DNA from 3 places in the Phormidesmis sp. 146-33 genome. Region 2 is predicted to be linked to each of the others. Evidence: predicted binding sites of a transcription regulator. Region 2 holds the regulator's gene; each other region holds the start of a gene.

Region 1 (10,365 bases), on a different contig from region 2:
ACCCCGCTTCTAACGCATGATGGCGAATCGTCACCTCAATCTGGTCTGCAAAAATCTGCCCCACCATTGACCCTGGAAACTGAGCGCAATGAATTTGTTCATGTTGAGCCATCAGCGCAAATCGAGCCAGCGGATTGTAATGTTCCCAGCAGGCCAGGGCACCGAGTTTACCGATCGCACTTTGCACCACTTTTAGCCCTGATCCGTCTCCCTGCCCCCAGACCATCCGCTCGTGATAGGTGGGCGTAATTTTGCGGCGTTTGAGCAACAAAGAACCATCCGCATCAAAAATCAATTGTGTGTTGTAGAGCGATCCGTTATCTCGTTCAGTTACGCCCAAAACGACAACCATCTGATGCGATCGCGCCGCCCGACTTACCGCCTCCGTTGTCACACTCGGAACTTCTACCGCTTCTTGATAAAGCCGCATGTGTTCTTTGCCCATCAAAACCGGAGGCTGAACGAAGGAAAAGTAAGGATAGTAAGGAACAACCGTTTCGGGAAAAACAATCAACTGTACGCCCTGTTTGGCGGCATCGTCGATCGCATTCAATACCTTCTCGATCGTTCCTTCTCGACTAAACAACACAGGACTGATCTGCACCGCCGCCGCTCGGACAATGGGTAACATATTCACGCCTCATTAACGTCTCGATCGGGTTTCTCGTGTCGTCTAGCGCTTCTGCCCCCCACCCCCCCTTATTGGGCGACTTTAAGACAAGAATTTTGGTTCAAAGTGGTCAGCAGGAACTAGATTCAAAGTCCTCTACTCGTGAGAAATTTAGGGGGCACCCGAATCTGAAACCAAGTGAAGATTTTCGGTGGAGATTTTCGACCAAGCTTGAGGTTTTTACAGTGTCCAGGTGTCCAAAATAAACGCGCCATCTTTGCGATGCAACAACACCAGATCCAAGACATCAAGCGGACTAATTGGACGAATCCCCTCAATCAATGAAGGTTCACCGTGACCATAAAGTGCTTGCAAAGCAAAGCGACAGGCGTAGACTTTGCCACCTTCAGACATGAATTTGCTGAGTTGATTGTTGAAGTTTTGGTGTCCCGGAAACGCTTCGTCGCCAATCTTGGGAAAGCCACGCTGTACGCCCAAAGTCACCCCCGGACCGTATAGCAAAATCGACGTTTCAAACCCTTTACGCAGTAGACGAGTCGCTTGCAGCAGATTGACAAATCCGATCGACCCCTCAAATGCCACTGTGTGAAAGGTCACTAACGCCTTCTCGCCCGGTTCTGCTTTGACATCTGGAAAAACTTTCTCCTCGTAGTCGACAAAGAAATCACCCGCTTGATGGGCAGGAGTCGTTACTTCAGGCATATTCCCTCATCTCTAACAAACTGATTGTGATGCAAGATTAATGGCTGATTCAAACAAAACTTTGTATCTGGGAATACGAAAAAATTAGGTCTAACGATATGACCAGGAATGGAAAGAATAATCGTCAGAACGATCGCAATCCTTCTCAGATAACCTGTCTAAATCAATAGGTGAGCTGCCATTCAGTCATCACGACTACGAACCGATCAGAAATTCGTTCACGACACTCCACGTACTCGGATCGGAAACTCTCTGTCTAGTGACAATGCGATCGGCGAGATAGTTAGCGTCTCGATCGATGCCCGAAAATCGAGCCGAACCCCAGGTATACAGCCACGGCAATCCCAAAAAATACAGTCCTCGAATGCTAGTTACGCCTCGCTCATGTCCCGGATAACCCTTGCCATCAAAGACCGGAACTTCAATCCAGCTAAAGTCTGTTTGATAGCCTGTACACCAGACCACCGCTCCAATATTAGCTTGTTTGCAATTGAGGGTTAAATCTTCTATTTGAGGCTGCCAAACGGGTGTGTAAGGAGGATCTATCGGTGCCTGAATTTGCTGCTTTTCAATAAAGCCATCAATTGATTGTTTAATGCTTTCTGCAACTGCATCAGCTTGATCTAAATTGTGTTGTAAGTCAGACCAAAACTCTAGTTGTCCTTGATGAATTGTTTTTAACCGTCCATGTAGCTGCATTCCTTCTAAAGCAAACTGTCTAAGATCAATTTCACGTCCACCATCGCGCCCGGTGACATAGTGGTTGGCTTTTGTTCTCACCTTTTCTTTTTGAGGATGGTCGGCGATCGACAAGTCATAGTAACCCATCGCATCTAACCATTCGACCACATCTTTTCCTCGATATCGACGCGGCGATCGGGGCGCACCTCCGACACACAAATGCACTTGTTTACCTGCTAAATGCAAGTCTTCGGCAATTTGACAGCCTGACTGTCCGGTGCCCACGATGAGAATGGCTTTGTCAGGTAAAGACTCCGGATTTTTGTAAGTAGATGAATGAATTTGTACAATGTCTTGAGGCAGCCGTTCGGCAATTTTTGGCACTTTAGGAATATGGTAGCTGCCTGCTGCAATAACCACTTGATCTGCGGTAAAGTCTCCGATCGTCGTCGTCAATTCAAAATGAGCCTCACTTTGCCAAATTTTGGAGACCATCACTCCCTCTTTGACAGGGGGATTAAAGAATGCCGCATAACTTTCTAGATATTGAACAATCTGATCCTTTTGCATAAACCCATCGGGATCGTCGCCTGCGTAAGGATAGCCCGGAAGCTTGCATTGCCAATTGGGAGTCACGAGACAAAACGCATCCCAACGGCGCGATCGCCACTCATGTCCAATCTGATTTTTCTCAAAGACAAGATGATCAACGCCTCGCTCCTTTAGGCAATAGCTCATTGACAATCCCGCCTGACCCCCGCCGACAACCAGTACAGAATAGTGCGTTTTCATGGGCAAATTTGGATATCGGTGCTGCCAGAGTACGCGCTGATGAAGCGAGAGGTTTGTATTTCCGACTACGAAAGTTTCAAGTCTGATACTATGGGCAGGACTTACGATCGAACGCTAGAGAATTTTGGAGAAGTGCGATCGTCCCTCATCTAAATCGATAGGTCACAGAACGTGCAGAACGCTGCTAATTTTGCCACGATCAGATTACAGCAGTCCGTCCAGAACAAAGTGAAAGATGTTGACACCCCAAAACCAATAGAAGTATTTTTTTCATCCCTCATCCCTCATCCCTCATCCCTCATCCCTCCTTTAGGTTTATATGTCCAAAGAATTTACCGTCGGTGACAAAGTTCGCGTCCTGATCTTGCCGTCTTTTGTAAAAACAGCCGACCCGATGCCGATGCTGCGTCCTCCAAATGTGATTGCTTTAGGTGAAGAAGGAATTGTAGTCGATCGTCGTCCTGGTAACTATTGGGCGGTGCGGTTTGCTAGAGGCACTTATCTACTCGACAGCCAATACCTGGAAGGCTGCTAAGGCTCATGGATTTAATAAACTGGGTGAATTAATTTGCAGCTATGAGAACAAAATCTGCACAAGCTAAAACGCTGTATCCAGATTCTCCCTTCTTCGGTTTAACTGAGCCGTTCACTGATATGAAACACCTTTGATCGATACGCCTTCACCTGCAAATCGATCCCTGTAATCGCCGTTCCGACAACCACCGAAAATGCTCCTAGCTCGATCGCTTTCCTGGCCATCTCAGCCGACGCAATCCCCCCCTCACAGATAATCGGAACGTCTAACTCTTTAACCATCTGCTCCAATAAATCAAACCCTGGAGGCGTTAGATGTTTCGTCTGGGATGTGTAGCCATAGAGCGTCGTCCCCACCATATCGGCACCTGCTTTGACGGCAGCGATCGCCGCCTCCAGACTATCCACATCCGCCATCACGGGTTTCTCTAATTCGCTGTGAATGCGTTGAATCAGTTCTGTAATGGTTTCACCATCTGGACGATCGCGCAATGTGGCATCGATCGCGATCACATCGGCACCCGCTTGAGCGATCGCTTGGGCATGGTCAAACTGAGGCGTGATATAAACTTCAAATCCTGGAATTACCTGCTTCCACAATCCAATAATCGGACGGGAGACACGCTGCCTGACTGCTGCAACGTGAGCCGGAGTATCGATTCGCACCCCAGCCGCTCCTTGATTAACCGAAGCTTGCGCCATTGCTGCAATCACGATCGGTTCATGCATCGGCGAGTCTGCTGGAGCCTGACAAGAAATCACTAATCCGCCCAGGCTGTGAATTACACTAGAAAAATTACTCATAAAATTTATTCAGGGTCGATCGAAAGCATGATAGCAACAGAGCGACCTAGAATGGGCAGCGCCCCCTTGCGGTTAGCTCAAAGAGATCGTCTTCTCAAAAGTCAGTCACAAGTGAGTCATTCATTTCAGTCTGTTATTTGAAAAGAACGATAGGGAATTTTATGGGGGTGCCGTTGTAGTCTGATCAAGGGTCTCATCTACCAGCCTTTTTGCCAACCCCGGTCAAACCAGGCTCACCTCTCTCTAGCGCCAGCCGTCCCAAAAACCTTGTAAGCAATGAAGCTAATCTTTCTCGGATCAGGGTCTGCCTTCACCATTGGAGCAGACAACTATCAGTCAAACATGCTCCTGGTAGATGAGCGCAACAACAAACTTTTAATCGATTGTGGTTCAGATATTCGATTTTCTCTTCATGCTTTAGCCTATTCTCATCAAGATATTACAGACATTTATATTAGTCATTTGCACGGCGATCATGTTGGCGGATTAGAGTACGTCGGCTTTAGTACTAAATTTGATGCGCGGTGTCCCACGCCTAGACTTTATCTCAGCGAAGAACTGGCTGATGATCTCTGGGAACACACATTATCAGGAGGAATGCGATCGATTCAAGGAGATACGGCGACCTTAGACACTTATTTTGACGTGCAGAAAGTGCAGTCGAGCAGCTATTTCTTTTGGGAGAAAACGCGCTTTGATCTGGTGCCAACGATTCATATTCGAGGCAAAAAGACGATCGTTCCTAGCTATGGTTTGTTTTTTGAAGTCGATCGCACTAAAGTTTTTCTGACTACAGATTCTCAGTTTTGTCCTGATGTGATTGGTGATTATCTTGATCAAGCTGACATCATCTTTCACGATTGCGAAACGTCTCCCTTCAAGAGTACCGTTCACGCCCATTACGAAGATTTGGTTACTTTGCCAACAGCGATTAAAAACAAAATGTGGCTCTATCATTATCAGCGTGGCAAACTGCCTAACGCTCAAAAAGATGGGTTTTGTGGATTTGTCAAACGGGGTCAGGTTTTTGATTTTGCCCGTCTCGAAACGCTGCGTGGTTGCCAAAAAATGATGTCACTGCTGCCTCAAGGACGACTTAAATAACACTCAGGCGATCGCACCCCAAACATCCATCGTCTAACTCACATTACCAGGTCGGATCTGAGAATAAATTGATGGTGAGGCTCGATCGTCCGGGAGGCACTGATGAGATACAGCTACAAACGGTTTCTTCGTCATCGATCTCGACTTCACAGGCGTGACAAGACCCCATCAAGCACCCCGTCGGAATTGAAATGCCAGCCCGTTCGGCCACTTTGAGCAAAGGTTCACCCGGCTCGGCGGCGATCGTTACATCATCAGGTAGAAATCGGATGCTAACGCTCATGGCAAAATCTAAAAAATATCTAAACGAAGTTAAGTTTTTTGAGGATCAGCCCTTAGTGTATAAGACAAGGACAAACGGGTACGTTGCACCGAAAGGGTTAGGGACTAGAGCGCACTTCACTGAGTTGGGGTTGCGCTTGTTTTTTGGATGGGAGAAGACTTTAGACGTTGGACTTAATTAAGAAGTCTACTGTCTAACGTCCTAACGTCTACGAGGAACCAGACTCTTTGATTTTTCCCTCTCTTTAAAGGAGGTAGGGAGATCAAAAGACGTGAAACTTTACAGAGAATGGGTCTAACGTCTAATGTCTAGCGTCCAACGCTCAGCTTTCTACGATAACACTGGCTTTAAGTCGAGATGAGGCTCGATCGCATCTGCAAGTTGATCTAGCATGAGTTCTCTCTGTTCTCGATAGTTGGCGACTCCTGTCGGCAGTGAGCCTAATCCGCGTTGTTGACGAAGCCGATTGAGCCAGGCACGTCGCCACGGCCCGTTGTCAAAAATGCCGTGCAGGTAGGTGCCCCAAACTGATTGCGATTCATCTACCAAACCTAAATTCTGATCGTCAAAGAGAAACTGAGTGCCTTCTGGCTCGATTAGCCGCGTCCTTCCCTGGTGAATCTCGTAGCCCGAAACGGGTAGCCCTTCCTGCGGAAAGTTAGAAGTGACATTGCGCTGACGGGCGACTTTTTGACCTGCAATTACGGTCTTGAGTGGCAATAGCCCCAATCCTCGATAACGACCTTCTTGCCCTTCAATGCCTTCAGGGTCGGCGAGAATTTTACCCATCATTTGATAGCCGCCACAGATGCCGAGAATGGTTCCTCCAGCGGCGACGTAGTTTTGGATTTCTTCGGTCATGCCTGCTTTGTGTAGTGCAATCAGATCCGCGATCGTCGTCTTGGAGCCTGGAATAATCACCGCGTCTGGGTGACCCAGCCCTTGCTTGGGGTGAATATATTTCACATTGACGGTCGGTTCAGCTTCGAGCGGATCAAAGTCAGTAAAGTTAGAAATGCGCGGCAGCCGAATCACCCCGATCGTAATTTCTCCTTTGGTGTTGGCTTGACGATCAAGCAAGCTCAGTGAATCTTCTGCCGGAAACGCATTTTCGAGCCAGGGAATCACACCCACGACCGGAATACCCGTGCGTTCTTGGAGCCAATCAATTCCAGACTGAAGCAGCGATCGCTGTCCCCGAAACTTATTGATCACGATGCCTTTGATTAGCGATCGTTCGTCTGGATCAAGCAATTCCAAAGTGCCGACGACGTGTGCGAAAGCGCCACCGCGATCGATGTCTACGACCAGCAACGTTGGCGCATTCAAGTGTTTAGCGACCCTCATATTAGTTAGATCGCGATGCTTGAGATTGATTTCTGCCGGACTGCCTGCCCCTTCGCAAATCACTAAATCAAATTCTTCGCCCAGTCGCCGGAGGGATTCTTCGATCGCCTGCCATCCCGCCTCAAAAAACTGTTCGTAATATTCAGCCGCTCCCACTTTACCAATGACCCTGCCCTTCAAAATCACCTGCGAAGTCATGTCTCCTTGGGGCTTGAGCAAAATTGGATTCATCTCGACCCAGGGCACCACACCCGCAGCCCACGCCTGCACTGCTTGTGCATAGCCAATCTCGCCCCCATTTGCCGTCACGTAGGAATTGAGTGCCATGTTTTGCCCTTTAAAGGGAGCCACTCGCCACCCGCGCCGTGCCAAAATTCGACAAAGCGCCGCCGTAATCATCGACTTTCCTGCGTGGGAAGTTGTCCCGACGACCATAATTGATTTCATTGAGAACCTCTGAGACGGGGGGAGAGAAGGGATGAGGGATGAGGGATGAGGGAGGAAAGGGGAAGGATTAGTTGGAGTTTAGATTGCTTGACTCGAATCTCAACACCAGAGACTACAAAAACATTTCATCCCTCCTCTCTCCTCCCTAGTTAAAAGGGTACGCGGAGCCAACGACTGACTGCATTGTAGAAGCGATCGCTCAAACTGGGCTGAAGATTTGCGCCGCCAGCGGTTTGCCAGTGGTTGACGAGTTGCCGACCGAGGGGAGTCAGCCGAAAACTATCGGTTAAGCCCTGACCGTCTACCTCTCTTCGTAGCAGACCCACCTGAATCAGCCAAAGAAGCTCGCTTTCGGCGATCAGTTCGGTGAGGGGGCGTTTGGTGTATTGCTGTTGTAGTCCGCTCGTGCCTGCGATCGTGGGCAGTGAAATGCTGTGGGTCATCATCGAAGCGTACAATTTGAGCCGAAATGGGGCACATCGGACGGCACGATCGGCACGGTCAAGCGTGCTTTGAGGATAGTCAATAGAGGACGAAGGAGTGAATGTCATGACGCAATTCGCACAAGGAGGCAGAAAAGTTTGAATCGAGATGATTAGCTGATCTCAATCTATCTTAGTCATCTTCATCAACACTGTCACATCGGGGGATGCGTAAAGCGCGATCGTAAGCTATCAAATTCATCAGATCATATTCGTTATGAGTACAGTTAAGGGATTGTATTTCTAAAGTGTGATGGATCAGAAGGTGGCGATCGTGACGGGCAGCAGTCGTGGGATTGGGGCAGGATGTGCGCGGGAGTTGGCAAAGCAGGGCTATCGAGTTTCGCTAATGGCCCGATCAATGGGCGTTCTCGACTTGGCTGAGGAGTTGGGCGGAGTGGGGACTCAGGGATCGATTGCTAACCTTGAAGATTTGCAGCGATTGGTAAAGTCAACGTTGACTCAGTTTGGTCGAATTGATGCTGTTGTCAACAGTTTTGGCGATCCGTCTCGACCTGACTTGCTCTCGATCTCGGATGAACTGTGGCTCGAAAATTTTGAGATGTTGTTTCTTAGCGTGGTGCGGTTGGCAAGATTGGTGACCAAGAAAATGGGATACAAGCCTCGCACTTTTAGGGCGACTTTGGTATGCTTGTGCTAGTCCACAACACAGGCAGAGGCTCACGCCTTGAGCGGAGGAACCTGTCTCGCAAGGGGTGGTAATGCCTGAGAAAGTTTTGGCTCCTAGGGAGCAGCAAGAATTTTCTCTATTGATACAGCGGTGGGGCGCATCGCAGTGAATTTTGGTGAGGGTAAAGTCGCAGGACTCCCGATGATCCAAGAATCCCCGAACTTCAGGACGGGGAGTCGTCAAAGAACCGATGCAACAAATTGGAGGTGGTGTGATTGTCAACATCTCTGCCTGCGATTCTCAAGAACCAAACCTGGCTACTCCGTTTAGTGGAACGCTGAGGGCGGCGATGGAGGGATTCACTAAAATGTACGCAATGCGGTATCGCCGCGATCGTATTCGTATGATCTCCGTTGCGCCTTTTTTTGTAGCCGATTCAATGGATGAGTTAGCAGGCTGGAACGTTCCGTCTGACTTAATGTGGGGTCGTCCGGCGACCTACGCTGAATTCGCTAAAATTGTCGCATTTCTCATCTCTGACGATGCAAAATTCATCTCAGGGACGACGATCAAAATTGATGAAGTCCGCTCTGCTGCAATCTAGCCAACAGTTACATCACAAAGTACATTACAAGGCACACGGGCGGCGATCGTACTCATCTTCTTGCCTACAGCACCAGTTTTCATGGCAATTCAGAACCGCCCAGCTTGAACAAGTTACCGACGTTCCTTTAATTAGTCGTTCTGGTTCAGAGTTCAGTCGGTTCTATGTCGATCGCGCGACTGCATAACTTTCTAACGCTTCAACAAAGGAAACTCAAGCGCTTCACGTTGCTTTAGATAGAGTTGTGCGACCTGCCGCGCCAATCCTCGAATCCTGCCGATATATCGCGCCCGCTCCGTTACCGATATGACTCCTCGCGCATCCAACAGGTTAAACGTGTGAGAACATTTCAGCACCTGATCGAACGCAGGCAGCACCAATTTTTTCTGCATCAACTGTTCTGCTTCTTGCTCACAGAGTTTAAACAGCGTAAACAGCAAATCTGGATTAGAAGCTTCAAAATTGTAAGTCGAGCTTTCGATTTCTCCTTGCAAGTGGACATCTCCATACGTGAGACGAGCGTTCCACTGAATCTCAAAAATAGAGTTCACATTTTGCAAATACATGGTCAACCGCTCCAGCCCATAGGTGATTTCGATCGACACTGGGCGGCAATCAATCCCCCCGCACTGCTGAAAATACGTGAACTGGGTTACCTCCATTCCATCAAGCCAGACTTCCCAACCAACTCCCCACGCCCCGACCGCTGCGTCTTCCCAGTTATCCTCGACAAATCGAATATCGTGATCCTCCGGGCGAATGCCTAACGCCTTCAGCGAATCTAGATAAATCTCTTGAATATTGTCTGGCGACGGTTTGATTAGCACTTGGTACTGATAATAATGCTGCACTCGATTTGGATTTTCTCCATACCGCCCATCTCCTGGACGACGACACGGTTCTACATAAGCCACTGACCAGGGTTCTGGGCCGATCGCCCTCAAAAACGTATGCGGACTTTTAGTTCCCGCTCCCTTCTCAGTGTCGTAGGGCTGAACGATCAAGCACCCGCGATCGCTCCAAAACTGATGTAGCGTCGCAATCACCGTCTGAAAATTCACCGCACGTTCCCCGCCACTCTACTTGCTAGTCAATTGTCGCTCAAATTGGCAGAACAGAAGATGAATCAGCAAAAGAAACTGAGGCTAAAGTTGACTTCATGAATTCTGTGCCGTCATCAGATCATCGCCATGTCTCACGCTCACGATCGTCCCCAAGGTATTCGAGTTGCAGCCCTTGTCCAAATGTCGGTTGGAATATTAGGACTCTTATACACTGCTCCGATCGTCATCCACGTATCCTCAAATCTCCAGGGTCAACCTC
Region 2 (10,365 bases):
TCAGACAGAGCAAGCCGCCGATCGAGTTACCGACAAATACGGTAGGCTGCTGAATCTTGGCGGCCCAAAAGTCGCGGATCAACTCGACCCAAAGCTCCAGGTTATAGTCCAATTCAGGCTTTGAGGAACCGCCAAACCCCAGCAGATCGAGAGCAAACACCTGGTAGCCAGCCTCAGCGAGAACGGGAATATTTTTGCGCCAGTGTCCGATTGAGGCCCCAAATCCATGAATTAATACCAAAGGCTGGCCTGTCCCCATAGACACATAGCGAATCTGATGCCCTTGCCATTCCCAAGTTTGTCGCTCAAAAGTTGCTGGAGTCGGAAGTTGCTCTACTGTCACGGTTCGTTTTGTGAAGTTTTCTTAAGACTTCTCCATCATAATATTTCACGTCTAAATTTTCAGCGTCCAGCGCGTTCTGAGTTAAAGCCACCTACTTTCCTGATTTCTTTAGCTCTGATGGCGACTGGAGCGCCTGGTCAAGAACAACGCGAGCGGTCTCGGCTTGAGAACGAGCTTCTCGGTAGCGCATGTTGGTCTGAGCATAGGTTTTGAGAACCTTGAAGCCTTCTTTGAGGCTGTTGATTTCTTCTTCGCTGACTAGCTCATCCGTAAAGAGAATGTCGATTTGTTCGCGAACTTGCAGCGCTTCAGAGCGTGATTCTTGAGCCTTGAGTTTGAGGGTTGCCAGACTGCTAAGAACCTGAACGGCTTGATTGAGGGCATCTTCATCACTGGAAGCGATCGCGCCTTGATCTTTAATTTCGATAAAGTGCTGCGGCCCAAAGCCATCCGTTAGCTCGGTGGGCAGTTTGCCGTCATCCATTAGTTCCATCAGTTGATCCATTGCCTTCTCGCGAGCTTTGGCAGAATCCTTACCAGAGACCGTGAGAATGACTTCGGGACTTTGAGCAAGCGTGTATTGAACCATAAAAAGTAGGAGGTAAGGAGTATGGATGTTCTTTTTTCATCCTTCTACATCCTATATGCTGAGAAGCGATGCGATTTCCTGATTTCCGGCTTTTTGGTTTTTCAGGCTTGACATCTCTATGAGTATCTGCAATAGTAGAACTTGTCCGAATTTTGCGGGTATAGCTCAGTGGTAGAGCGTCACCTTGCCAAGGTGAATGTCGCGCGTTCGAATCGCGTTACCCGCTTTTTAATTAAAAATTTTTTAATCCCAGATTGATGAATTCTCAATGCAAGAGTTGAATGTCTTCGACTAAAAGGCAGCACCCTAAAAGTCTCTAGAGCTTTCGGTAAATTAAGCTCCTTGACGCTGGGTAATACCGCTCTTCAACACGGTCATCGTTCTGAAATCTTCAACTCACAACGTACTTTTTGACAAGCTTATTACTGAATTGATCTTTGAATCGATCTATTGATTAATCTATTGACTTCCAGCCTGATTAAGATGGGTAACAGATCTTAAAAATCTTCAGATGAACGACGAATTTAAGCTCAAACCTTAAGCAATTGTTAGAGACTTAGCTCAATCCCTGCAAAAATTCAACTACCTGGCAGAATAGTGTAGTATCGAGCACAAAAACTGCTTGAAGAGTAAGTTTAAGTGTTCTAAAGTCATCAATCTCTTACAGATCATCTGACAGCCAAGTAAAAACCGTTGCCAGGTCAATCAAGAGAGTTTAAGAGCACGAGTTCGACAAGGAACATGGTAGTGACCAAAGAGCGACCACTTGCAGCATTATTTCGCCAGATTGGGGGCGGTGCCTTTCCACCTGTCGTTGAGACGTTTGAGCGAGGCAAAACGATCTTCTTTCCAGGCGACCCCGCAGAACGAGTTTATTTTTTAGTCAAAGGTGCCGTCAAGCTTTCGAGAGTTTATGAGGCGGGTGAGGAGATTACGGTTGCCTTACTGCGAGAAAACAGCGTGTTTGGGGTACTGTCACTGATCACCGGGCAACGCGCCGATCGCTTTTATCATGCGGTTGCGTTCACATCGGTTGAGTTGCTGTCTGTTCAAATTGAGCAGGTTGAAAAAGCACTCAAAGACAACCCCGAACTCTGTCTGCTAATGCTGCGAGGGCTGTCGTCTCGAATTCTACAAACCGAAATGATGATCGAAACGTTGGCGCATCGAGATATGGGGTCGCGTCTGGTGAGTTTCTTGCTGATTCTCTGTCGCGATTTTGGCCTGCCCAGTCAAGAAGGGATCACGATCGACCTCAAGCTGTCTCATCAAGCCATTGCAGAAGCGATCGGCTCAACGCGGGTGACCGTGACTCGTCTGCTGGGAGACTTGCGACAGGACAAAATGATCTCTATTCACAAAAAGAAGATCACTGTCCACAATCCAGTCACCTTGAGTCAGCAGTTTACCTGATCGCTAGCCAGTCGGCGAAGCCTGAAGGCGTACAAATTTCAGGCTTCACACCTCGCCTATTACCAATCGTCTTCTCTAAATAGAAATTGACCTTCTGAATTGAGGTAGGGTGACTTCCAGCGGGTCAATTCTTTATCAGGGCAGATGTCTAGTCCTTCTCCCACGCCGTAGGGGTGCATTCCGCAGACTAGCACGTTGCCGTTGTAGGCTTGCCCATGATAGTGACGACAGCCGACACAGATGGGGTGTTGGTTGAGCAGCGGTTCTACAGTTTGCATCATCGGTTGGGCAGCTTCTCCGACCATGCCTTCAAACCCAAAATAGGCTTCTAAAACGGGGTTGACTAGCTCATTAATGTATTGGTCAATCTCATCTGTAAAGGTATTTTGTGCCTGTGCCGAAAGCTCGTCAGAAAGCTCTACAAACACGTTGACCACTTCTGTCACTTCTCTCGACACTTCAACAAAGAAGCCTTCGATGTGATCCGCGATCGTTTCTAACAGTTCAGAAAAATCTTTTTGCCACTCTTCCATAGGGTTCTCACCGGGGTTGCGTTCCAAAAGGGATGGATGATTGAGCGTTGATTCCCTTGTGTGAGGCTGCGCTAGATGGCTAAAGATTCCTACCATCAAAGGGTTCTATCCAAGGGAATAGCTTCGCTATCATAGCGCAAACTTTTATGGTTCAATCTGGTCAAAAAGAAGGCAATCGCTTTCTGATTTTGCGATTCTCACTAGCCCAAACGCCTTGAGAAGATTCAGTGATTTCAGAAGATTTGCAAAAGACTATAAATCAAAAAGTTTCTTCATATGTTCACAACAATTACGCGACAGAAATGCTGCTATCGCTAGAGGCATTGAGTTAGCTCTCTTGATTAAACTGAACCTGATTCTAAATTGGGAGACGCTCGTTGTGAACAATTCGATCGTGATGATTTTACTCTTGGGGCTGCTGCTGATGATGCTGATTGCTCCTTTTTCAGCGCTGTCTCTGGTGATGCTGGTAGTGTTGGTTTCAGCGATCGGCTGGACAGGTTGGCAACTAATCCGGACGTTGGTCAAAGGAGACGCTTAACTCAAAACAAAAAGCAGGGATCAATGGGTTTTCTGTGGCTTTAAAGTATGAGTAGGTCGAGAGTCTCGATCGCCTGATGCTTTTGTTAGATGACATCTGCAAAATTTTATTGCAATTAGGGGACGGCTCAAGATTTAAAATGCTTTTTCTACCTACCCGCTATTTTGAGCTAAACCCATGAAGTCTTACCTGGCTGCTGCAATTCAAATGAATAGTCTGCCCGATTTACACAAGAATCTGGCGCAGGCAGAAGAACTAATCGATCTCGCGGTGCGTCGAGGAGCGGAACTGGTTGGGTTGCCAGAAAACTTTTCTTTTTTGGGAGACGAGCAGGCAAAACTAGCCCAGTCTGAGGAAATTGCTCAAGAGAGCGAAAAGTTTCTCAAAACAATGGCGCAGCGTTTTCAAGTCACGATTTTGGGCGGCGGTTACCCTGTCCCGGTTGGCAACGGTAAAGTCTACAACACCGCCCTGCTGGTCGCCCCCAATGGTCAGGAAATTGCTCGCTATGAAAAAGTACATCTTTTTGATGTCAATTTGCCCGACGGCAACACGTACCGCGAATCGTCGATGGTCGTTGCTGGCTTGAAAATGCCGCCCGTCTACCCGACCAAAGAGCTAGGCAACCTGGGGCTGTCAGTCTGCTATGACGTGCGATTTCCAGAAATATATCGTCAACTATCACAGATGGGAGCAGAGGTGTTGTTTGTCCCCGCAGCGTTTACGGCACACACGGGCAAAGATCATTGGCAGGTTTTGCTACAGGCGAGAGCGATCGAGAATACCTGTTATGTGATTGCCCCCGCTCAAACCGGACGACACAATACGCTGCGTCAATCCCACGGTCACGCCATGATTGTTGACCCCTGGGGCGTGATTTTGGCAGATGCAGGCGACACACCAGGAGTGGCGATCGCGGCGATCGAACCCGCCCGTCTCGAACAAGTCCGCCGCCAAATGCCCTCTCTCCAACACCGAGTCTTTGTCTAGAGCAGTAAGGACTTTTGAATGAGTTCTGAATGGGTTTTGACTTGTCTCACTCACTCCTCAGTCCTCAGTCCTCACTCCTCAGTCCACACTCCTGACTCCACACTCCTGACTCCACACTCCTGACTCCACACTCCACAATGTAAAGAAGCTTGTACCATTGGAAGGGACGATTTTGAGTGAACCATGATCGATCCCTTCGCCTGGATAACGGCTTCTATTTACGATTCTGTTTTTGTCATCCCTCCGATTTTGGCGACTGCCGCCGAGACTGAAAATCCTTCTCTCGTGCTGGCAGGCGTGCTGTTGAGTTTGGTCGCTGTCTATCTAGCCAGCAAACTTGGGGGAGAAATTTGCGCCCGCATTGATCTGCCTCCGGTGTTGGGAGAGTTGGTCGGAGGAGTCGCGATCGGGGTTTCTGCCCTCCATCTTTTAGTGTTTTCAACCGGAGGAAGCAACGCGAGTGGATCTCTGATCATGCAAATGCTTCAGATGTCGGCTCACGTCAGTCCTGCTGAGTTAAATGCTACCTTTGCTGCCCAGAGTGAAGTAATTTCGGTGTTGGCAGAGATTGGCGTTGTGATTTTGCTGTTTGAGATTGGGCTAGAGTCAGATCTCAAAGAATTGCTGAGAGTTGGCCCACAGGCGGCGATCGTGGCCTGCGTTGGGGTGGCGCTGCCGTTTGCGATGGGGACAGCGGGATTGATGACGATTTTTGCGGTTCCAGCAGTTCCAGCGATTTTTGCGGGGGCGGCTCTGACGGCGACCAGCATTGGCATTACAGCGAGAGTCTTGTCCGAGCTTCAGCGGCTCAGTTCTAAAGAAGGTCAAATCATTGTTGGGGCGGCTGTCTTAGACGATGTGCTAGGGATTATTGTGCTGGCGGTGGTTGCAGGATTAGCTAAAACAGGCGAAGTGCAGGTAGGCAACATTGTCTATCTGATTATCAGTGCAGCAGTTTTTTTGGTCGGGAGTCTCTGGCTGGGACTGTTGCTCAATCCGTTTTTGATCTCGCTGGTCAACGAATTGAGAACTCGTGGACAGTTGTTAATTGTCTCCCTGGTTTTTGCGTTTTTGCTGTCTTACATTGCAGTCGTGATTCAGCTTGAGGCGATTTTGGGCGCGTTTGCGGCGGGGCTGATTTTAGCGGACACCGAGAAGCGTAAAGAACTGAGAGAACAGATCGAGCCGATCGCCGATATGTTGGTGCCAATCTTCTTTGTTGTCGTCGGTGCCCGCACGGATGTGAGCGTCTTGAATCCGTTTGTCGCCAGCAATCGGGAAGGCTTGATCATGGCGACCTTTCTCATCATCGTGGCGATCGCAGGCAAGGTCGTGACGGGCTTTACGCTGTGGGGTCAGCCAGACTTAAACAAACTGGCGATCGGCGTGGGGATGATTCCGCGAGGCGAAGTGGGGCTAGTGTTTGCGGCGATTGGGGCGACTAGCGGCGTGTTGTCGGAGTCATTGCAGGCGGCGATCGTGGTCATGGTGATTTTCACCACATTTATTGCACCTCCCCTGCTGCGCGTCGTGTTTTCTAAAGAAGCGTCTTCAGAAGGTTTGACGGGCGAAGTTTCGGCGGTTGAAGGGCTGATCGAAGACGCGGTGGGTGATCGTCCACAGTCCTGATATGTGAAACTAGTCGGCGATCGCTTGCGTAAAGATACGGACAGGCGATCGCCGAAAAAATATATTCCAAAGAAGGCAACTATATTAGAATGCTGTAGCCTAAATCTAAGTTCACAAACGAGATAGATGGGCGGTCATACTAACTGGCAGGCGTTTAAAAATTTCATGCTGAAGGATTACTCTGCTCAAAATTCTATAAATACTTTCCGAAACTTGAGAACTGAGATCTGCGTCTGCCAAATTCAAGGGTGCAAAAGATTCTACTGAATAAAGCAGAATTTTCCAGAAAAGAGGGGACGATCGGAGAAGACTAAATAGGCAACGACGGCAAAATAGAAGTCAAAAAGATTGGGCTTTAGATCTGATTGGATGTTTACTATCGAACTTCTTTGCGAAATGATCCAAAACCTCAAGCGGTTGGTCTAAAGTCCAGTGTCTAATGTTTAATAGTCTGCGTCTGATGGTGATTCAATTTAACGGCGGGGTTAAGGTTTTTTCTGACCCGGCCCTTTCTTGTCTGCTTGAAAATGTGCTTAATCATAGGAACTGTGGTGATTTTCTAACCCGATCGCGATGCGCGGCAAACAAGGAGCGATGACTTTGAAACGCAACGTATTTGAACAGGAAATAGAAAATAGGAACCTAAAAAAAGGAAGGCTAAATTTCTACTTTTTTTTCTACCTTTTGCCTTTTGTTCTATTTCTATTTCCTTCGGCTGCTGAGGCCGCAAGGTTACAGTTTTGGCGGTTTGATTCGAGTCAAAATCGCTTAGAGTTTACAACTGATAATGGGGTGCAGCCCAGGGCCCAACTGATTGCAAATCCGACTCGATTGGTGATTGATTTACCAGGGGTCATACTGGGTCGCCCCGCCGTCACAGAATCTTACAGTGGGGCGATCAAGTCGGTGCGGGTGGGTCAGTTCGATCGCGGCACGACGCGGATTGTCGTTGAGATGGCATCGGGCTATACGATCGACCCCAGCCAGGTCAAATTTCGCGGGGCCACACCTCAACAGTGGAGCGTCCAGTTACCCACGCCGCAAGTAGACAGGACTGCCAGCGCGCCTGACAATTCTGTGACGGTTCCCACTCAGTCGCCTATTTCTTCTAGTCCCGGTGTTAGCACCCGATCGTTTATTCAAAACGTGCAGCCGACTCCGGATGGGTTTTTTATCCGCATGACGGGGGGCACTCCACAAGTGCGATCGATCAGAAGCAGCGATCGGCGACAGATGTTTATTGATCTATACGGGTCAGCCCTTTCGCCGAATCTGACTTCTCGCAACTTTATCAGCGATCGCAATGGGGCAAGTCGGCTTCAAGTGTCTCAGCTTCAGGCTTCTGTGGTGCGTTTGACGCTGACCGTTTCGCCCAATAGCGCTGATTGGCAGGCAACTCCCAGCGGGACAAATGGCTTAGTGTTGTTGCCCCAGTTGGGGACGGCCTCCACGCCTCAACCGAGCAATCCGCCAAACAGTCCGCCACCCATCGCTCAAAATCAGGGCGGCGTGGCTACCATTCAAGCGGTCGAATTGGATGAGGGCAGTCGCCAACTTCTGATTCGGGCTGATCGTCCCATCACCTATACCTCTGGATGGGATCGGGCTTCTAGTTCTTACCGCATCACCGTTCCGTCGGCTCAGTTGGATCGATCGGTGCGCGGGCCGAGCCTTTCTGCCAACAGTCCTTTATTACAGGTGCGGCTGAGACAAGAAGATGCCCGTACGGTGGCGATTTTGTTGTCTCCAGCGGCCGGGGTACAAATTGGCGATATCAATCAACCGAGTCGGCAACTGCTTGCCCTACAACTACGGCGATCGGGGCTATTTGCGGTTTCACCTCCGAGCAGTTCACCGGGTTCTACGATTCCTGTGCCGCCTGCGACCAATCCGATTCCAACGGTGCCACGAGTGCCCAACGGACGGCGGGTTGTGGTGATCGATCCAGGTCATGGCGGCCCTGATCCGGGAGCCGTGGGAATTGGAGGCTTGCAGGAAAAAGAAATCGTTACGGACATCAGCAGACAAGTCGCCGCGATTTTAGAACAGCAGGGCGTGCAGGCAGTTTTGACGCGATCGAACGATATTGATCTCGATCTAGAACCTCGCGTCGCTCTGGCCGAAAGAGTTAACGCCACTCTATTTGTCAGCATTCACGCCAACGCAATCAGCATGAGCCGACCGGATATCAGCGGGCTTGAAACCTACTACTTTGATAGCGGGTTGGGGTTGGCTCAATCGATTCACAGCAGTGTGTTGCAGGGTACAGGTGTCCGAGATCGCGGCGTTCGCAAGGCTCGATTTTATGTGTTGAGAAAAACCTCGATGCCGTCGGTGCTGGTTGAAGTCGGATTTGTGACAGGACGCGACGATGCTGCTAAATTATCGACAGCAAGTTATCGCAGACAGATGGCAGAAGCGATCGCTCGCGGTATTCTACAGTACATGCGTTAATTTGCTTGGCGATAGATTAAGGAGTGTGTGTGTGAGGAGTCAAAATTCAACAATGGGACAGTCCGGTCATTCAAACAAAGATTTAAATTCAAGCAGACCAGCCAATTTTAATTTAGACCCAAAACCTTCCAGTAACGCCCCCATTGGCATCTTTGATAGCGGTGTCGGGGGCTTAACTGTGTTGAGAGAGCTTTACCGTCAGTTGCCTCTTGAGTCGGTGCTTTATTTTGGCGATACGGCGCGGTTGCCCTACGGGACAAAATCTCCCAGTCAAATCGTGCAGTATGTGCGGGAGATTCTCACCTGGATGACGCACAAAGGCGTAAAAATGGTGATCGTGGCTTGCAATACCAGTTCTGCGTTGGCGATCGAGCAGGTGCGCTCTGAGTTTCCAGATTTACCGATCGTTTGTTTGATTTTGCCGGGGGCAAGAGCGGCGGTTCAAGTTGGGAAGCGAATTGGGGTGATTGCGACGCCTGCGACGGCAGCCAGTAATGCTTATCGTCAAGCAATTTTAGAAGTCGATCCGACCGCAGAAGTTTGGCAAGTGGGCTGTCCCGAATTTGTGCCCTTGATCGAACAAAATCGGATTGACGAACCCTACACCTATCACATTGCTCAAACCTATCTAGCGCCATTACTCGAACAGCAAATCGATACGCTGATTTATGGCTGCACCCACTATCCGCATTTGGCTCCCGTGTTAAAGGCCATTTTGCCGCGATCGATTCAGTTAATTGATCCGGCGGTTCACGTCATCGCTGCGGCGGCCCAAGAATTAGATTTATTAGGACTGAAACACACTCGCCCTGCGATGCCCACTCAGTTTTGCGTCAGCGGTTCGCCCAAGCCTTTTGTGGAAATTTCTCGTCAGTGGTTGGGCTGTACGCCGATCGTTGAGCAGATCAGTTTGCCAGAAGTGACTCGTCAGACGATGGTCAAGTCTGAGGTTTAACGTGAATTCGATGAGAGTTTTTGCTTCGTTGTTCACGGCTTCTGCCTCTCAAGCTGCCAATTCTGGGGGACTTTAAGAAAAGAATTCTGGTTCAAAGTCCCCGGCTCGTAGGGGATTTAGGAGATGCCTAGATTAACGTGAATTCGATAGAGTTTTTTCGCTTCGGTATTTAACGCTTCTGCCCCCCAACCCCCCAAATCTGGGGGACTTTCGGACAGGATTTCTTGCTCAAAGTCCCCCAAACTTGGGGGATTTAGGGGGCTGCCTGGAGTGATCGCCACAGCGAGGGATTTCATCGAATTCACGTTAGATTAACAACCGCAGTGAAAGATTTCATCGAACTCACATGAGGATGAGGGAGAACTTCGATGATCTGTTCCCCTTTGGGGGTAATCCGCTTCGCGAGGAGGGATGAGATGTATATCAAATTCCCTTTACTTTTTTCACATCTCACACCTCACTTCTTCAAAAGTGCTTTGAAGGCTCGATGCTCCTCGGTGGCTCCTACGACTAAAAATCGATCGCTGGCTTCTAAAATCGTTTCGCCTAATGGGTAGCGGTTGAGTTGATTGTGACGCTCGATCGCCATGATCGTGACTCCGGTGAGGCGGCGGATGTTGGCTTTGGCTAAACTAAGTCCGACTAAGGGCGAGTCTGTCGGTAGCGTGTACCAGTGCTTCTCTAAACCTTCGATCGCTGCGTCAAAATCACCGCCGCCCCAATACTCGGCTCGTTCTGGCAAAATGTCACGATAGCGGCCGGAGCGATAGCGGTTGACAACTTGCTGGACAGCATAGGCAGAATTTCCTAACTTCAACAGCATGTGTGCACCTAATTCGAGGGCGGCTTCAAATTCGGGTTGCACGACTTCTTGAGCGCCGAGTTGATAGAGAACATCAAATTCATCGTTGACATGGG
Region 3 (10,365 bases), on a different contig from region 2:
AGATTTTGAATTTCCCGGATGAGTCTCACAGTATAGCTGAAGACTTCGCAGCCTCACCAGTGTTAAAAAGACGTTCTACACGGAATCTAGTGGGGTTATGTGAATACGTGACTTGATATCCAGTGATTCTTGTCTGTTAAGTTTGTGTCGAGAGATTTTAGGGGCGAGATCGCAGCTTGCAATGAGTTTTGATTAATACCTGCGCGATCGCACACTAGCACCCCCAAAGCTTCTAAATAAGAACTCACTGAAACGGCTGAAATTCCTAAAACTTCTGGAGAAACCTGCATCTTTGTGTGATTGTCGTTGACAGCAATGATGCGAGTGTGTGATCGTCCCAGACTGAGAAGGGCACTGCCTCCACAAGCCGTTGCGGGAATGATGACGGCATCAATCTGATTCGCCCAAATATCACTCGCAAGATTTGAACTTGTGCGGTGAGAAATGAACTGAGGAGCGTGACTGAGACCGACCAGGACACAGGGCAAAAAGGTATAGCCTAATTCTTCGGCAGCCGATCGCGGCGACAAATTTGGATCAAGCGGTAAGGGCAAAAGGGCGGGCGCATGGGCACAGGGAATTTGAAAAGTCCGCACGATCAAATGGCTGATGACGGCTTCTGCACCTGCCAGCGGATCGACTCCTTGACCATGACGATAGTTTTGCAGGGCCTCACTTCCGACATCATCTGGGAAACGAGCCACTACTGCGATCGCGTCCGCTCCTGCTTGATGAATTAGCTTGTCGGCTGCTCTAAGCAAACTGTCTGGATGATCGGTCGTGCCCCAAGCTGCCCCAGACGAAGCTGTTTTTAGCTCAACCTTTAAGGGTTGGTCGGTGACAATATAGTCCGATAGGCTAAGACCCAACGTGGCTCTGGCAGCATCGGCTACCTGAAGATGACGCGATCGCAAGTCGGATTCAACGCTCTGGTCAAAAATGATGCCGATGCGATTTTGACGAACGGGACGCAGCCCCCAGTTTCCAGCCGCAAACTGATCCAGTCCGTACCCTTCCACATAGAGAGCATTGGGCAGATTCCAGTAAAGCTGGGCCCCGTTGAGCACATTGGGATGGGTGATCAGGCGATCGACTACTTGAGCGATTGCTCTCGCGACGGGCATTGCATCTCCTGCGTAGCCACCGATCGCCGCCCCAATTCCAGTTGGCACAATCAGAACGGCTGTATAGGGACGCTTAGTCATGAGTTACGATCGCTTCGACGTGAGCCTTTTGGGTTTCAACATTGACCTGAGTGACTGCCCAACGGAGCGGATCGCCATACTTTTTGAGTTCGGTTTCGATGGCAATTTGGAGGGCGATCGGGGAGTCTTGAAGGTCAATTTCTGCTGTAACAAATTGTGTTTTCATGACGTTACTTTTTCTGTTGTTGATGTTGTCCAAATTGCTTTTGATAAACGATTTCTTCTTTTTCAGTTTCAATTTTGAGGTCAGAGCGGGGAAAGGACACACAGAGCAATGCATACCCCTGCTGCTGCAATTCTGGGCTGACTCCCATTCCGTCGGTTTGATCGACTGTCCCGGAGAGAATCTGGGCGGCGCAAGTGGTGCAAACCCCCGCTGTACAGGAGCTTGGTAAATCTAATCCCAAGTGGTTGGCAACGTCTAAAACGGTGCGATCGTCGGGCACTTCGATCACATGAGTTTGTCCATGATGCAGAATTTCGACTTGATAGGTAACCATTTTGAGCATTTGTGCAGATGTATTCTCTTCCCCATTTTACGGGAAGCGGGGCTGAGAAAGATGGGACAATCCGATCAGGCCAAGCAGTGGGTGCGAATGGACTCGTCCCATATTCTGCAAGCAGATTTCTGAATAAAAGACAAGATCGCAATCAGGCAGAGATTGATCGTCGTCGAGAATTTAGATCGACGATTGAGGCAGTTCTGGATATTTTGCGCGATCAGTTCACCAGTAATGGACACGGAGAGTACCCTTCTCACGGTGTCAGGCTCGTATTTTGCGGCTCGTATTTTGCAGAGCAGCGATATCCTCAGCGTCCCAATCGTCGCCAAAATTGGTGTACTCGACTTTCCCAAGTTTCCCAGTAAGCAGCCATTGTGTCGGGTTCAAACCAGAAGATCTCGGCGGGTCTGTCAGGAATGGCGACTACAAGCAGCGCATGGCAAAGATTGAGATCATACTGCTGATAAAGCTGATTGACTGCGCCACAGTAGGCGACAACTTGCAGTGGATAATCGTAGAGACGATCGACCGTTTGTTTGGGCTTGTCTGACGTTTTCCATTCACAAATGCAAGGCGTGCCCTGATAGCTGGCGACACAATCGACCACCCCGGCATAGCCCAATTCGTCATGAAATACGGTGCCTTCGATCAAACGAATTTGTTCGAGCGATCGCAGCACGGGTTCGACGCTTTCCCAATAAGGGCGAATGGACTCTGGACAGGAAACGGCTTCTCCCTGGAGGTAGCGCTGAATTTGTTTGTGAGTTCCCGTCCCCCGGCGGCTGGCAGTTTGAGTAATCTGAGCCGCTTCTTGAGTGCCAATCCGCTGTTGCCAATTCAAGAGAGCTTGTCGATCTTCCCAGGGTTTGGTGGCGTTGAGAATGGTGGTGACACTGGGGAGACGATCGCCGCCCTCCGTGACGTAATACTGCTTGCCCGCCTCGCGAACTTGCTTTGTTTTATAGTGAGGTAGCAAATCAGACACCACAAATGCTTCTAACAACGCTGTCAAGATTATCCGTCTAATTGCTAGATACTTAGCTATCGTATTTGAGCTTTGAGAATTCGATCGTTAGCTAGTCGTCAATCAATTACTCAGAAGGCAGCGTAAACCAGAATGTCGCCCCTTTTCCTGGCATACTCTCAACGCCGATCTGCCCGCCGTGAGCCGTAATAATCTGCCGACATAGAAAAAGCCCTAACCCGATGCCCGCCGATCGCCGCTCTCGTCTGCCTCGCCTATAGCGATCGAACAACTGATCACACTCTTGGGGGGTCATACCCACGCCGTCATCGCAAATCTCACAGCGAATCAGCGAGTTAGCGATCGTCATTTCAACGGTCACCGTCAGCCCCGGTGGATTGTGTTGGATTGCATTCGTCAATAAGTTTTCAAACACGCGCTGGAGCTGGGCAACATCGCCGATCACAGGCGGTAGTTCTTTGGAAACACCACTCACCAGAGTGACCCGATTTTCTAAAGCTAATGGCTCCAACTCTGCCAAGACGGTCTGGACTAAGGAATTTAGATAAACGGCCTCGCGACGCAAAACCACACCCTTAACTTCACTCGAATGCGCCTCAAGCAGGGAATTGATCAACTTAAGCTGACGATCGCAACTCTGCATCATGCGCTCCAAAATCGATCGCGCCACCTCGATTGTCTCTTCTCCTGTACGTCGCTTTAATAGGTTCTTTAGCACAAGACTCAATCCGACGCTCGGCGTTCGTAAATCGTGAGATACAGCATGAAGAAAGTCCTCTTTTAGCTGACTCAGTTCCTGAAGCTCTGCCATTTTTTGTCGCAACTCTGCGGTGCGATCAGTGACTTGGATTTCGAGATTGGCGTTGAGAGACTGCACCTGCTGATAGAGTTTGGCGCTCTCAGTAATGTCATTCATGACGCACAACGCGCACGGTTCGCCACTCACCTGAATCATTTCGGCAGAAAACAGCACCTTGCCGTGCTCGCCTGATTTTCGCCGAAACTTGAGTTCTACATCTCGAATAAAGCCTTTCTGCTCTAAATGTTGGCGAGTAAATGCCCGTTCTTCTAAATTAGACCAGACACCCAGGTCAAGCGTGGTTTGCCCCAAGATTTCTTGGCGAGAATAGCCCAACATGCGGCAAAAACTGTCGTTGACTTCAAAAAAGCGTCCGTCATGAAAGGTCGCCAACACCATTGCACTGGGGCTACAGCGAAAGGCCGTCGAAAACTTTTCTTCGGACTCTCGCAGGGCGGCCTCAGCTTGTTTGCGATGCGTAATATCGCGCATGATGGCTAGAACTTCATCCTCACCACAGACGACGATTCGGGCCTCGCGATCGCGCAACGATCCTTTCACCCAAATCTGGTATTCATAACATTGCATTTCTTGGGTTTGCAGTGCTCTCTCAATGTAGTGAAGGCGCTGATCCGCGAGATGAGGCGGCAGCAGATCTTGAAGTCGTTTCCCCAGCACATTCTCTGGCAAAAGGGCAAGTTCGGTCTCTTGTCCAGCGTTGACATCCAAATAAGTGCCATCTCTACGAATCCGAAACAGGCTATCAGGAATCACATTCAACAGCGCCCGGTTGCGAATTTCACTTGCTTGCAGGGACTCTGATTGTGGAAAAGCGCTGAGGTGACTGGGCATCTCGCCAAGCAACTGCTTGAGACGGGTAAAAGCCGCATCGTCTCGGCAGCAATCTCGCAACGCTTGAAGGTAAGCAGCAGAGGACATAACGAGCTAGAGCAAAGGACTCATCAGAGTGCTAACAAATCGCCAGTAGACCCATCTTCTTTTGAGGGAAGGATTATTCTTATTTTGCAGTGATTTGAGTCACAGGACAAGGCTCAGAAAAAAGGCAAGACGATCGCTCCTCACAGACATAGGATAGAAGCTACAGTTTCTCAGTCCAAATTCCAGAATTTTAACCGTGATTCATTCACTGATTTGAGCGCTCTAAAACTAGAGAAAACTATTGCCAAACACCTCTAAAATGACCAGTTGTTAAAGTGTCCTAAACTCGGAAACTTAATCAGGAACCTTTCGCTCTTTGTAAACAGGAAGTAGAGAAAACTTGAGTTGAGAATTTAGAAATTATAGAAGATTTCTTTAGAAGAACTAAACTCTTTCTGAAGAAGGATGTTGGAACTTTCTAACCAATTCAGTGTCTACTTATATACAGCAAAACAATCGTGAATTTTTGGGAACGCCTACTATGTCAAGTGCATTTAAATCTGGAACGGCTCTGTTACTTACGCTAGGAATTGGCGCGGGAGCAATGGCTCCGATCGTCGTTTCTGCCCCTGCTTTCGCCCAAACTACGTTCTCAGATGTCTCTTCAAACTACTGGGCCAGTAGCTTTATTCAAGAACTCGCATCGCGGGATGTGATTAAAGGATTTCCCGACGGAACTTTTCGCCCTAACGACCCCGTGACTCGTGCCCAATTTGCGGCAATGATCAGCAAAGCATTCAATGCTCAAACCACCAGAAGCACCGTTAATTTTGTAGACGTTCCGAGTAATTATTGGGGCTTTCAGGCAATTCAAACAGCGTATACAACTGGGTTTTTGGCAGGCTATCCAGGGAATGTTTTCCGCCCCAATGAAAATATTCCTCGTGCTCAAGTTCTGGTTTCTCTTGCCAACGGTCTGACTTATGCCAGCACGACCCCTGCCGAAACGACGCTGCAACTATTCACTGATGCCACTGACATTCCTGGATATGCTCGTGGTAGTATCGCCGCTGCTACCGAACGTCGCATTGTCGTCAACTATCCCGATGTACAGTTGCTTAACCCCAATCGGGCGGCCACTCGTGCCGAAGTTGCAGCCTTTATCTATCAAGCGTTGGTCAGCACAGGGCAAGTTGCGGGCGTTCAGTCTCCTTACATTGTCGGTCAAGCGCCGACCCCTCAGCCTCAAGCGGTTCGCATTCCCGCGGGTACCGAAATTCCCCTGCGCTACGACAAGGCAGACAAGATTTTGTTAGCCAAAAATGAACCCAATCCCACCCCGATCACGCTGACTGTTGCCCAAAACATTGTTACCTCTGATGGAACGGTGTTGATTCCTTCGGGTAGTCAAGTGACGGGTCAACTGGTCGTTGCTCAAGGCGGAGCGCAGTTTAGAGCCAGCGAATTGACGTTAGCGAATGGTCAAAAAATTGCGATCGATGCCACCTCTAATGCCATCACCCAGACCGAAACCGTTCGTAAAGGCGCAAATACAGGCACCATTCTTAAAGATGCAGCCCTGGGATCTGCGGCCGCTGCGGGAATTTCGGCGGTCACGGGCGATCGCAACATTAAGGCAACCGAAGTGCTGATTGGCACAGGAGCAGGAGCTTTGGCGGGGTTGATCTTTGGCGGCGATCGCATTGAGCTAATCTCAATCCGTCCCAACACTGACCTGAGCCTAAAACTCAATTCTGAACTGGTACTGCCTCGTCCCTAGAGTTTTGAGTTGGACTAAGGGCGTTGCTGAATCAGGGGATGAACTGCCCCAAAGCGGCGGGAACCTCAAGGTTCAAAGTCCCCCAATTTTGGGGGATTTAGGGGGCGAAAAGATGGACACTTCCCACAGATTCATCCCTCCAATCAGCAACGCCGGACTAAGGATTGTGAATTTAAAACCAACCCTTGCGTAGGCTGTGTTGAGTCACGCGAGACGCGCCGATTGCAACCGTTAGGTGCGTTTCTCTATCGCTCAACACACCCTACAAAATTCGGTATTATTCAATTCTCATTCCTGATCTGATACAGCAGTCCTAAGCATGTGGGAATCTCGAAGAGAGCAGAGCGAAAATCTTCAATTCGCGCTAATTTAACGTGAATTCGATGAAATCTTTCGCTGTGGTTGTTAATCTAGGCAGCCCCCTAAATCCCCCACGAGTGAGGGACTTTGAACCTAAAATCTTGTCTGAAAGTCCCCCAAAATTGGGGGTTGGGGGGCAGAAGCGCGGAACAACGCAGCAAAAAAACTTCATCGAATTCGCGCTAATTTAACGGCTCTCAAGACAAGGGGTTAGAAAAAATCTTCAATTTTCTCCCTTGCGGAGCCAAACTACAAAGGTCGTTCCTTGACTCACTGGCGGTTGGTCTGAGTTTTCAGAAATCCAGCCGTCCGTTTTTATGGGGCTAAACACTTCGATTTCTCCCTGCATCTGTTCGACGAGACGACGCGCGATCGCCAGCCCCAACCCGGTTCCTGGAATATTGGTTTCAGCCTGCACGCCTCGATAGTGTCGCTCAAACAGTCGAGGCAAATCTTGAGATGGAATGCCGCATCCGGTGTCACTGACTCGAATCGCCACCCGATCGCCCCCATCGACTCGAATATGAACTTGCTCTCCGGCGGGCGTGTACTTTAAAGCATTGTCGATCAGATTGCTCAACACTTCTCGCAGCGCCCCAGAATTAGCCACCACCAGCGGCAAAACCTCTGGAATCGCGGTACGAATCGTCAGTTTTTTCTCTTGAGCCATCGCCCTTGCCGACACCAACAACGGTTGCAAGATCTCAGCGATCGCACAGAGTTCTAAAGTCAGACTTGAAGCACTCAACACCCCGGCTGGGAGTAGTGGAATTGCGGACTTGGCGGGGTCGGTGAAATCAGGCTCATTCGGCGAAATTAAATCCACTTCGCCTAACTCGATCGCTTGATCAAACTGCAACAACAACTCCTGAAGGCGATCGCTTTCTCGCACAATGCTAGTTGCCACTTCTCGGTTAGCATCCTCCGCCTGCAAGCGTCTTAATAATAATTTACCAAACGTTCGCAGGGCGGTCAGCGGATTGCGAAACTGATGCAGCAGATTGTCCAAAACGTCATGCTGTTGAGTTTGCGAAAGGCGCTGCTGACGGTGAGTGTGATCCAGCCATTGGGCCCGTTGATCCATGATGCAAGCCAGCGCTAACGTATCAGCGATTTTCTCAATCTGGCTGCGTTCCCAATTTGTCCAGGGGCGATCGTCCCGCTCGGTGACCAACAGCCCCAACACCATCCCCTCATGCACCAACGGTAAAACAACCTGACGCTGCTCCGCCAGAGAATTGGCAGGGGATAGAACTTCTTGAGTGACGGCATCGGGCAGCGCGACTGAGGCGTTTTTGGCAGGCAACTGAGGCATATCTGCCGGAGGCAAGGCCAACTGACCCGACTTTTCGAGAGGACTGGAGGATTCAGGGTAGGCAGCGATCGCAATTAGCGTCGTCTCTGCTCCTTCGACCAATTCCTCTGTCAGATAAACCACACTCAGCGAGGCTCCCAAGGTCTGACTCAACAGGGAAATTTGCGATCGACAAAGTGCCACAAATTCAGAACTGGTGGGCATTAACATGCTGCCAAAGGGCCTCTTCGAGAGTGCAACCAAAAAATTGCCATTGACTTTAGGTATTTGTAACCAGTAATTTAGAGAGATACGGCTGAACTTCCCGCTTCGACTTTCAGACGGTGGACTTCAGACCTCTAGACGATTGCCCCGCTAGATTGGTTGGTTGAGACCGCCCCGGCGCCTGCTGGGTGAACAACCAGACTTTCATAGTCTCAAGTCAACTGTCCAGAGTCCTTAGAAAGCCTTTACGCACTGTTACAGTTCCTTGAGTCTTAGGTTAGCAAGTGCAATGCTGGATCATCCACTTTGTGTCCCAACTCTCAATACTAAAACCTTAAGAAATTGTAAAGTTGCGTTAAGAGAAGTTGAATTCTGGAATCACAGCCGATATACTTGCGACGGCTTTTGTAACGATCATTACAACTTGACAGTTAGGAAAGGAGGTAAGGGGTTTGGCAAGGAGACGTAAGCGGAAGAGTCGTCGGCGTCAAGAAGGGCGCAGAATTTTGGAGAACGTGCCTCAGTACAGCATTGAGTGTGGTGAAGACAAGCCCGTCACTGCTGCCCGGAAGTTTATTCACTCTGAGGGCATTCTTCCCCCGGCGCTATTGCTAGTCAAGAGAAATGAGCATACCACCGATCGGTATTTCTGGGCAGAGAAGGGGCTTTTTGGCGCGCAATATGTCGAAGAAAACCATTTCCTATTCCCCAGTCTGAAACCTTCGGACGAAGAGTCGGAACCTGTAGTAGCCTCTGTTCGCAATCAATAGCCTGGACTGGTCACGTCCCACAATCATCGTCTGTCGAGACTGTATCTGTAGATGAACTGGTTGTGGGGCTACCAAAGGGCAAAGCAAGGTTGAGTGAACGTGAGATAGTTAAGCGATCGGGCGATTCAGTCAGCAGGCTTTATAGCTTTCAGCAGGCTTTATATCTTCATGATTTGAAGTTTGTTGTCAAAAGTCACTCCACGCAAAAATTATTTCGTTGACCAGGCTTAATCAGTCTGGAGCTATGTCAAATTCCCCATTCAAGTTGAGAAACCTGGGTGGGGTTTTTCCATATCTTGATAAGTTTTTTACTTTTCTACCTCAGATCGCCCTAAAGGAATGTGAATCTGATGGAGCTTTTTCGCTTCGTTATTGAGCGCTTCGCCCCCTAAGTCCCCCAGAATGGGGGACTTTGAATCAGCATGATTTCTTTGAACTCTGGAATTTTTTCTTGGTCAAAGTCCCCCAATTTGGGGGATTTAGGGGGCTGAAGCCGATTCAAACGAAGCGAGTCCCTCTCATCGAACTCACGTTAAAGGAATGTGAATCTGATGTGAATTTCGTTCTAAAAGTCCCCATTGCCAGATTGACGGCAGATTGTAAAGCTAAGAAGTTTAGTCGAATGGTGAAGATAGGTTACTCGCGGTTTGCGATCATCGATGGCTCTAACCAACCGGGAACATAATGGCTACATTTGCGAAGTTCACGATCGAGCGCTTCATAATTGGCTTCTTTTGCCAGCACCAGATCCCAAAACTGGACAGAATGATTGAGATGAATCGTGTGGCAAAGTTCGTGAATCAAGACATAGCGCACCAGATGAGGCGGCAAAAACAGCAGCTTGTAGTTGAGGCTAATATTTTTTTGATAAGAACAACTCGCCCACAGCGTCTTCTGACCTCTTACCGACGCTTTGTTAAACGGAAGCTGTAATTCTTGGCTGACTGACCACAGCCACGGCACTAATCGCTGATAAGCCTTGTGGGAGAGCCACTGCTGTAAGAGCGACTTACAAGCCTCCTCGTTTTGGGTGCAGCCTTTGAGAATGAGGCGCGACTTGCTTTTTTCTGTCAGCGTAATTCGAGAAGCGCTAGTCGGAACGTAGTCTACTTGCCAGAGTTGAGCGGTTGCCCTGAGATTTAACTCATCTGGCAGCGCATGAGAAACTTCTAGCGCCAATTGTTGTCGCTGTTCTTCGAGTCGTCCGATCGTTTTCTCGATCCAACTCTGTTTGTGCTGCAAGATTTCAGGAATACGGCTCTGGTCAAATCCTTTAGGGATAATCACTTCTAGACCACCCTGAACTGACATTCTCAGGCTGACGTGTTTTGCCTTCAGGCTTTCCCGGATTTTGTAGTCAGGTAGCGCCGTAAGCTGACCAGGGATCAGTTTAGACTCAACCATGTGTATTCATATTGGCTGTGCTTAGTCAGTAGAATATCTTAGCGCCGAATGACGGTGAGCTACATTCAATCTTAATTCAATCTCTATCGTTAGATTACAGCGAATCTAAGCGCCGGCGCAACTGACTACTGATCATATCAATTACGGTGACGACGATCAGT

What was found. Region 2 encodes NtcA, which controls nitrogen genes in cyanobacteria. Its sites were predicted from a motif close to TTTGTANNNNNNNNTACAAA; they were not measured.
Region 1: the regulator NtcA is predicted to act here: its motif matches at 2,859-2,878, upstream of ACJ2PR_RS22330 (MSMEG_0569 family flavin-dependent oxidoreductase).
Region 3: the regulator NtcA is predicted to act here: its motif matches at 8,435-8,454, upstream of ACJ2PR_RS03345 (DUF3155 domain-containing protein).

What each region holds. Positions count from the first base shown of each region.
Region 1 is NZ_JBJPHU010000064.1:1,143-11,507, reverse strand. It holds gene ACJ2PR_RS22340 (Nit6803 family nitrilase) at 1-631, opposite strand, end outside; gene ACJ2PR_RS22335 (MSMEG_0572/Sll0783 family nitrogen starvation response protein) at 851-1,333, opposite strand; gene ACJ2PR_RS22330 (MSMEG_0569 family flavin-dependent oxidoreductase) at 1,529-2,806, opposite strand; gene sipA (regulatory protein SipA) at 3,126-3,341, shown strand; gene ACJ2PR_RS22320 (N-acetylmannosamine-6-phosphate 2-epimerase) at 3,440-4,144, opposite strand; gene ACJ2PR_RS22315 (MBL fold metallo-hydrolase) at 4,421-5,248, shown strand; gene ACJ2PR_RS22310 (2Fe-2S iron-sulfur cluster-binding protein) at 5,292-5,531, opposite strand; gene cobQ (cobyric acid synthase CobQ) at 5,862-7,325, opposite strand; gene ACJ2PR_RS22300 (Npun_F0494 family protein) at 7,475-7,876, opposite strand; gene ACJ2PR_RS22295 (SDR family NAD(P)-dependent oxidoreductase) at 8,061-8,468, shown strand; gene ACJ2PR_RS22290 (SDR family oxidoreductase) at 8,689-9,042, shown strand; gene ACJ2PR_RS22285 (hypothetical protein) at 9,017-9,229, shown strand; gene glyQ (glycine--tRNA ligase subunit alpha) at 9,234-10,103, opposite strand; gene ACJ2PR_RS22275 (hypothetical protein) at 10,233-10,365, shown strand, end outside.
Region 2 is NZ_JBJPHU010000032.1:37,967-48,331, reverse strand. It holds gene ACJ2PR_RS14980 (alpha/beta fold hydrolase) at 1-343, opposite strand, end outside; gene ACJ2PR_RS14975 (hypothetical protein) at 435-932, opposite strand; tRNA gene ACJ2PR_RS14970 (tRNA-Gly) at 1,087-1,158, shown strand; gene ntcA (global nitrogen regulator NtcA) at 1,674-2,345, shown strand; gene ACJ2PR_RS14960 (hypothetical protein) at 2,405-2,878, opposite strand; gene ACJ2PR_RS14955 (hypothetical protein) at 3,258-3,419, shown strand; gene ACJ2PR_RS14950 (carbon-nitrogen hydrolase family protein) at 3,597-4,409, shown strand; gene ACJ2PR_RS14945 (cation:proton antiporter) at 4,593-6,038, shown strand; gene ACJ2PR_RS14940 (N-acetylmuramoyl-L-alanine amidase) at 6,723-8,492, shown strand; gene murI (glutamate racemase) at 8,524-9,447, shown strand; gene ACJ2PR_RS14930 (hypothetical protein) at 9,564-9,743, opposite strand; gene ACJ2PR_RS14925 (cation:proton antiporter domain-containing protein) at 9,905-10,365, opposite strand, start outside.
Region 3 is NZ_JBJPHU010000004.1:136,100-146,464, reverse strand. It holds gene ACJ2PR_RS03380 (DUF3326 domain-containing protein) at 96-1,205, opposite strand; gene ACJ2PR_RS03375 (hypothetical protein) at 1,198-1,371, opposite strand; gene ACJ2PR_RS03370 (2Fe-2S iron-sulfur cluster-binding protein) at 1,376-1,705, opposite strand; gene ACJ2PR_RS03365 (exonuclease) at 2,016-2,720, opposite strand; gene ACJ2PR_RS03360 (PAS domain-containing sensor histidine kinase) at 2,800-4,431, opposite strand; gene ACJ2PR_RS03355 (S-layer homology domain-containing protein) at 4,913-6,151, shown strand; gene ACJ2PR_RS03350 (GAF domain-containing sensor histidine kinase) at 6,735-8,036, opposite strand; gene ACJ2PR_RS03345 (DUF3155 domain-containing protein) at 8,483-8,800, shown strand; gene ACJ2PR_RS03340 (M48 family metallopeptidase) at 9,437-10,204, opposite strand; gene phnE (phosphonate ABC transporter, permease protein PhnE) at 10,299-10,365, opposite strand, start outside.